DNA from 2 places in the Planococcus kocurii genome. Region 1 is predicted to be linked to the other one. Evidence: riboswitches for the same ligand, from Rfam matches in the RefSeq annotation. Region 1 holds a riboswitch; the other holds the start of a gene.
The links. Region 1 has a riboswitch for FMN ahead of AUO94_RS10995 (hypothetical protein). Riboswitches for the same ligand answer to the same signal wherever they lie in the genome.
Positions count from the first base shown of each region.

Region 2: another riboswitch for FMN. It lies ahead of AUO94_RS15175 (ECF transporter S component); the one in region 1 lies ahead of AUO94_RS10995 (hypothetical protein).

Region 1 covers NZ_CP013661.2:2,224,804-2,228,219, forward strand. Annotated here, with positions in the region: gene AUO94_RS10980 (VOC family protein) at 1-34, shown strand, start outside; gene AUO94_RS10985 (metallophosphoesterase) at 96-920, shown strand; gene AUO94_RS10990 (GNAT family N-acetyltransferase) at 1,033-1,521, shown strand; gene AUO94_RS17095 (CHY zinc finger protein) at 1,588-1,911, opposite strand; FMN riboswitch at 2,069-2,239, shown strand; gene AUO94_RS10995 (hypothetical protein) at 2,302-2,583, shown strand; gene ribE (riboflavin synthase) at 2,584-3,213, shown strand; partial or broken gene ribB (3,4-dihydroxy-2-butanone-4-phosphate synthase) at 3,231-3,416, shown strand, end outside.
Region 2 covers NZ_CP013661.2:3,126,703-3,130,118, reverse strand. Annotated here, with positions in the region: gene AUO94_RS15185 (YpbB family protein) at 1-762, opposite strand, end outside; gene AUO94_RS15180 (ferredoxin) at 869-1,120, shown strand; gene AUO94_RS15175 (ECF transporter S component) at 1,349-1,930, opposite strand; FMN riboswitch at 2,075-2,207, opposite strand; gene AUO94_RS15170 (hypothetical protein) at 2,284-3,416, opposite strand, start outside.

The DNA.
Region 1 (3,416 bases):
TCGTTTGAAAATCGAAATTGTAGCACCGATTTAAGTAGATTAAAAGATGGAGCCGACTCCAATTGTTCGAATGAGAATTGAATAGAGGTTAGTTTATGAAAAAAATGATCGGACTTATGTTGTTAGTGTTACTAGTGGGGAGTGGCATTTGGGTCAGTAACAAGTGGGTGCAAACTACGGAATACACGGTAGCTTCTAAAGAGTTGCCAGTTGCTTTTGATGGAGCAACTGTTGTTCAGGTATCGGACTTGCACAATGCCACCTTCGGAAAAGATCAATCTTCACTGATTGAAAAGGTATCGGCAGCCAATCCGGACGTCATTTTTTTGACGGGCGATCTTATCGATAGTAATCGTTATGATTTGGAGGCTAGCTTGGTGTTAGTTGATGCGCTTGTGGAGATGAGTAAAGTGTATTACGTGACGGGAAACCACGAAGTGGCTTCCAATAAGATTGAGGAAATAACAGCTGCGTTACGTAAACGGGACGTCGTGGTTTTGGAAGATGAGCAAGTTGAATGGAAAAAAGCACAATCGTCAATCCAGATTGCAGGAATTAACGATCCTTTGACAGAGCCTGAGATACACGAAGACGAAGCTACACAGGGGAGTCTTGAGCATGCGCAACTGACTGACAATTTTACCTTGTTGCTAGCACATCGTCCTGAATATTTTCCGATTTATGCAGAAGCTGGAGTAGATGTAGTGTTTTCAGGACATGCCCACGGCGGACAAATTCGAATTCCTGGCCTTGGCGGTTTAGTTGCTCCAGGACAAGGCTGGTTTCCGAAAGTAACGGAAGGGATCTTTGACAAAGATCAATCGAAAATGGTTGTTAGCCGTGGCCTTGGCAATAGTACTTTTCCCGTTCGTATTTTTAATCTGCCTGAAATTGTCGTAGTGACATTGAAGAAAGAGTAAAGCAAAAGTCGACGCAGCTTTTCTTTCTTCAATAATCATCTGACCATCTTTTTGAATCTAGAGATGCCTGATAGTCTGAGATAATGAACGCAAACAAGGAGGTCTACTTAACGTGATTAAAAAAAGAGAAGTGACATTGCACCGCTACTCCTCCAAACGATCAATCGGTTACGATTTGCCAACACATCAGCTGGAATTTACACGATTGCCTATAGAAATTATTGAAAAAGATGCCAACGATCCGTTAAAGCATTTTATTATTATTAAAGCACGCGGAGAAGATGCCGGTTTTTTCGAATTGGATGAATCGGAAGACCGTAAAAAATATTCGAACAACCCAAAAGCCTTATTGTTGAGAGGGTTTTCTGTGAATCCAAAATATCAGGGGCGAGGAATTGCGACAGGGTCTATCTATGCACTGCCAGAGTTTATGGAAATGGAGTTTCCAGATTTTGATCAAGTGGTGCTAGGCGTCAATGCGCGTAACATCCCTGCACAACGCTTGTATCAAAAAGCGGGATTCGAAGATACAGGTAGACGAATTATGCGCTCTAAAGGAGAGCAACTTGTAATGTCTTTATACACCAATAAAGCCAAGTGAGATATCGTTTCTCACTTGGCTTTATTGATTTTTTAAAAGAATCACGTTTCTAGGGCTTCCAGTTTTTTATCCGAAATAAAGATACTTATGCAAGTTGCAGCCTGGATTAAAAGGCAAAGTACAGCTAGGGCAAATAGATGCACAGGCTAAATATTCATCGATAGTAAGTTCATGCCCACAGCTCCCGCACAGCACTGCTTTTTCTTGGAACCGGTCTTTTGGCCAAACTTGGTGGTTGCCACAGCCTATAGCTTGGTGGCATTCGAAGCAGGGGAAGTATTGCTGACAGCAAAAAAACTTGATGGCAATTCGATCGATGGCTGAATGGTAATGAGCACAACGTGTTTCCGCATCTACGCTGACGCCTTTCACTGTGTGGTGATGAGACATAGTAACTCGTCCTTTCTGAAATGGCGATATGCTTTAAAATAGACAGTTGTTTGAGGGATATAGAATTCGAGTTGGCTGGAGTTCGTCGGAAATATCAGCTAAATTTATATGGTTCAGTTTCTTTCTATGCTACTATTAAAAAGACGAAACTACGAATCTAATTCTTCGGGGCAAGGTGAAATTCCTTACCGGCGGTGAGCAGGAAACTGCAAGTCCGTGACCCGGTTGGACGATGGCAAGCATAGGCCACTATGTTTTAAACGTCCAAACGGTGGAGCTGGTGAAATTCCGGCACCGACAGTTACAGTCTGGATGGGAGAAGAATTTAGAGATCGGCTTCGTTATGTGCCTCTTCTTTTCAATGTGTTGAAATTGAAAGGAGGAATTTGTATGACCAAACACCTTTATCAGGGAGTAGTCTCTGGAAATACAAGTCAACGGTCTTTAACCCTGCTCATTCTCTCAGTGGAAAACGAGCTTCTTCAAGGTACGAAAAATGGCCGTCTACTTGGCCAACTTGATAAAGAAGCAGGGCACATTGTGTTATGGATTCAAACCCTTCTGAAATATTCTTTCCTCACCACCCATACGCCCCATGGTGGAAAGCACCCGAAAACTCGTAAGACCCCAATTGAATACACTTTAGCGAACAGATTGGAGGAGTATGCCTAAATGTTTACAGGTATTGTTGAAGAACTTGGACATGTTGCCTCAGTTCGCTCTAAGCCACAAGCAATGGAGTTAACCATTTCCTGTGCGCTAATTTTAGAAGACGTTAAGCGCGGAGACAGTATTTCCATTAACGGAGTTTGTTTAACTGTATCGACCTTTACTTCTAATACTTTCACAGTTGATGTGATTCCAGAAACGGTCAAATCTTCAACGATGAAGGAATTGAAAGCAGGTTCCCGGGTAAATCTTGAACGCGCTATGCCAGCTAATGGACGTTTTGGCGGTCATTTTGTTAGTGGACATATTGATGGCGTCGGCGTTATCCGATCTGTGAAAAAAGAAGCAAATGCGATCACTAAAACAATCGAGCTTGAACCTCAGTTGTTGAAGTATATGATGCTAAAAGGATCGATCGCAGTAGATGGTACTTCTTTGACTATTTTTGCTGTTAGCCATAATACTGTGACGATTTCTCTTATTCCGACGACGCAAGAAGATTCGCTATTAGGAGAAAAAGGCATTGGTGAAAAGGTCAATATCGAATGTGATTTATTGGCAAAGTATACCGAGCGAATTCAAACAGCAGAACCGAAAATCAGCAGAAGCTGGCTAGCAGAAAACGGATTTTAAAAGGAGGCGCAACACAGATGTTTTACACGGTAGAAAAAGCCATTGAAGATTTAAAGAATGGTAAAGCCATTATTGTCATTGATGATGAAGATCGAGAAAATGAAGGCGATTTTGTTGCTTTGGCAGAATTCGCTTCACCTGAAATCGTCAATTTGATGGCGACCGAAGGAAGAGGTTTGATCTGCGTACCACTTGCCCAATCA
Region 2 (3,416 bases), 900 kb from region 1:
CAACTTTTCTGTGCGCTGCGCTGTTTCGGTCAAGGAAGACTGCTGAATAATGCCTTCCATGAGACCTACTATCAATTGAGGCTTGGACTGTTCGATCACTGCCATCCAACCATGCAAAGCTTCTACAGTCATCAATTGAACATCCAGTAAGGATAGTTTTTTAGAATCGGCAATTTGCTGCCACGTTAAGCCACTTATCGCAAAACCCGTTAAACGCTCGATCAAAATCATTTTATGTGTTTCAGAAATGTCCGTTTCGGCTAATGTAGTAAAGAGTTCTTTTTTAAACGCTTGAACTACAGCTAAATCACGAAACTGAATCCGTTGCAGGTATCTTTTCACCCAATTTTGCACTTCTTCATTACTGACAACGGGGTCAAAGCTTTTTACGCGTTGACTGACGTGGGACAAAGTTTGAACAATTAGTGACAAGCGACTAAAAAACAAATTTTCGTTCCCTCGGTATTTCCAACCATTCAACGACGACGGGGCAACACTTAACTTTAACGCTTTTTCGGATAGTTCAATAACTTGTTCATTTGCTAGTAAATAACCTTGCGAAAACAAGCCTTGAACTACTTGATCGTAAGCTTTCTTATCCAGTTTTGGCAACACGCCAAAATAAGGATAAAGGCCGAAATAACCAATATCCTGTATCGTCTGCCCAGACTTCTTTCCTTTTATCAAATGATAGGGAGAAGAGACGGTTCGCTGCCGATCGACAGTCTTCATAATGGCTAAAATGAGTTCAGTAACTAACAAGCTTGCTCCCCCTAACGGTTTTAGGTTGAAAAACTGTTCAAACACCTTTAGAATAAATACGATAGTATAACTGAACTTGTTCGGAGATAAAGGAGTGGAAAACAATATGGCTAAGTATACCATTGTCGACAAGGATACTTGCATCGCTTGTGGTGCTTGTGGTGCTGCTGCACCTGACATTTATGATTATGATGACGAAGGAATCGCTTTTGTTATTTTAGATAATAACATGGGAACAGAACAAGTTCCAGATGAACTCGAAGAAGACATGGAAGATGCATTTGAAGGCTGTCCAACAGATTCGATCAAAGTTGCAGATACATCTTTCGAAGGCGATCCGTTAAAATACGAAGACTGAATCAAAAAAGAAGGCGTACTGGAGGGATTCTCCAGTACGCCTTCTTTTAATTTGTGCTAATTCGAATTCCGTCAAATCTACACGGCTGTTTTCGCTTTTCTTTATCCAGACTCAACCAGCCAGATTTTAGGGTCACAAGCCACACTAGCTATGCGGCTGAAAAAATGCCGCTTCGCCAGTGCATCTTGTGCCCGTCAAATCTACACAGCTGTTTTCGCTTTTCTTTATCTATGATAAATAATAGGATCTTTGCTTTTCGATCCATGTGTGCATGCTGCTGAATACTAGCAGGACGACCGAAGTTAACAATAGACCTTTGATTAAGTTAAATGGTAATATCCCTAAGACAATTGTGCCAAATAACGCATTGCCCGTTTCAGCAGGCACATTTAAAAAGTACGTATACATTGGCAAGAACACAAAATAGTTTAAAACACTCATACCAATTGCCATAGTTAATGTTCCCACAGCTAAGCCAAAAATCATGCCTTTTTTATTCGCTACTTTGTGGTAGATGGCATAAACCGGAAGGATAAACAGCAAACTTGTTATAAAGTTAGCCATATGACCAACAGGTACACCTGTCGGACTTCCTGCAAAAAGCCAATCCAACACGTTTTTGAAGAATGCTACTAAAATCCCTGCAACTGGCCCCATCGTGATGGCTGCAATTAATGCCGGTACGTCACTAAAATCCACTTTCAAAAAAGCCGGTAATGCAGGTAGTGGAAAGTTAAAAAGCATCAATATAAATGAAATACTGCTTAACATCCCAATCACAATCATCGTTTGTAACTTTTTGTTCTTCATATTCCTCTCTCCTTGTCGTGATTCACCAGAAGAAAAGCTTGGACCCAACATTTACATATAAAATCCCTTAAGCACTAGTACTTAAGGGAGAAAAGGCACACTTAATAAGCGTTCCGTCTACATGTAAACGACAAACGTCCGCACCTTCACCTTCTCCCATCCAGACTATACTGTCGGCTTTGGAATTTCACCAAATCCTGCGTTTTACGGCTCGCGGGCTTATGAACAGAGTTCAATTACCGCCGGTAGGGACTTTCACCCTGCCCCGAAGATGAATCGATATTTTGTTATAGCCTAATCGTAGTATAAAAAAGAAGCGTTGTAAACAAATTTGTTTACAACGCTTCTTTTCCTTATTGTATTGGCCATTCTAATAAATTAGGCGCTAGTGGAACGGGTAATGGCTGAGTAAAATCAAACCCGTTCCAACTATCAGACTGCAACCCTTTTACTGCTATTTTTTTATCAAAAGAAGCTGCAGTCAACGCCAAACTTTCAATCATTCGAACTGCTTCTAAACGATCCATTGTTTCTAAATCGACTGAGCCCTCAAAATCAATTTGCACCAAATCTCCAGTTTCTGATAGTTGGAAATCCACATTCCGTGGAATTGTAGCACGATAAAAGTCGTTTGGGCTTTGCGCAAGCGCTTCGATTGCTTCAGTCGCTGAAGCGAAAAGTCTATCGTACCCTGGAGCGAGATAAATTTCGCCATTTGTCGTTGTAAATGAATAATAAGCGACTTCTCTCTGTTTTGGACTGATTGCTTCTACAGATCCTACCTGGGAAAATTCTGCTGCAGAACCATCTTCATTGACTACTGTAATTTCAGCGACGTCTGGAAAAGTCGCCGAAAGTGTATTGAAATACACGCCTATACTTGCAGAAGCCAAATCGTATTGGTGATCCTGCGGCAAGATGTGGCGTATTCCTTTCACCGTTTTTTCTAAATTACCTAGATAGGGGTGGTACTCATCAAAGCCTAATTGCGTTTCGTCAATATCGTCTGCATATTGCTGATACAATTCAAGCGATGATGGTATTAAATCTCCAAATGCTGCTGTTATCTGATTTTCTGGAACAAGAAAAGAAACGGGCACCACGTTAGCATTTTCAGTTAAGCCGATCGTCATTAATGTCTGGTTTCCAATCGTTTCTTCGTAAACTGAAGTTCGCAACACTTCATCTGCTTGCGCTACAGAAAATTGATTTGATTCTTCAGTGCCGGATCTTTCAGCTTCAGACGAACTATCAGCTTGCTCTGAATTGTCAGTTGATGTTGCTACTGATTCTTCATTTGAACTGTCCTTATTTTGAGCAGCATCCAAGCCATTTTGACCGATAATGGAGGAGACCAGCATACCAAAGGCAATAAATGCCAATGCCGCTACAAGCAAGGGCAACCATTTTTTCGGACGCTTTTGACCTTTCTTTTGATCAACCAGCTGACTGTAAATTTTTTCTTTTGATCGATTGTCTTTTATTG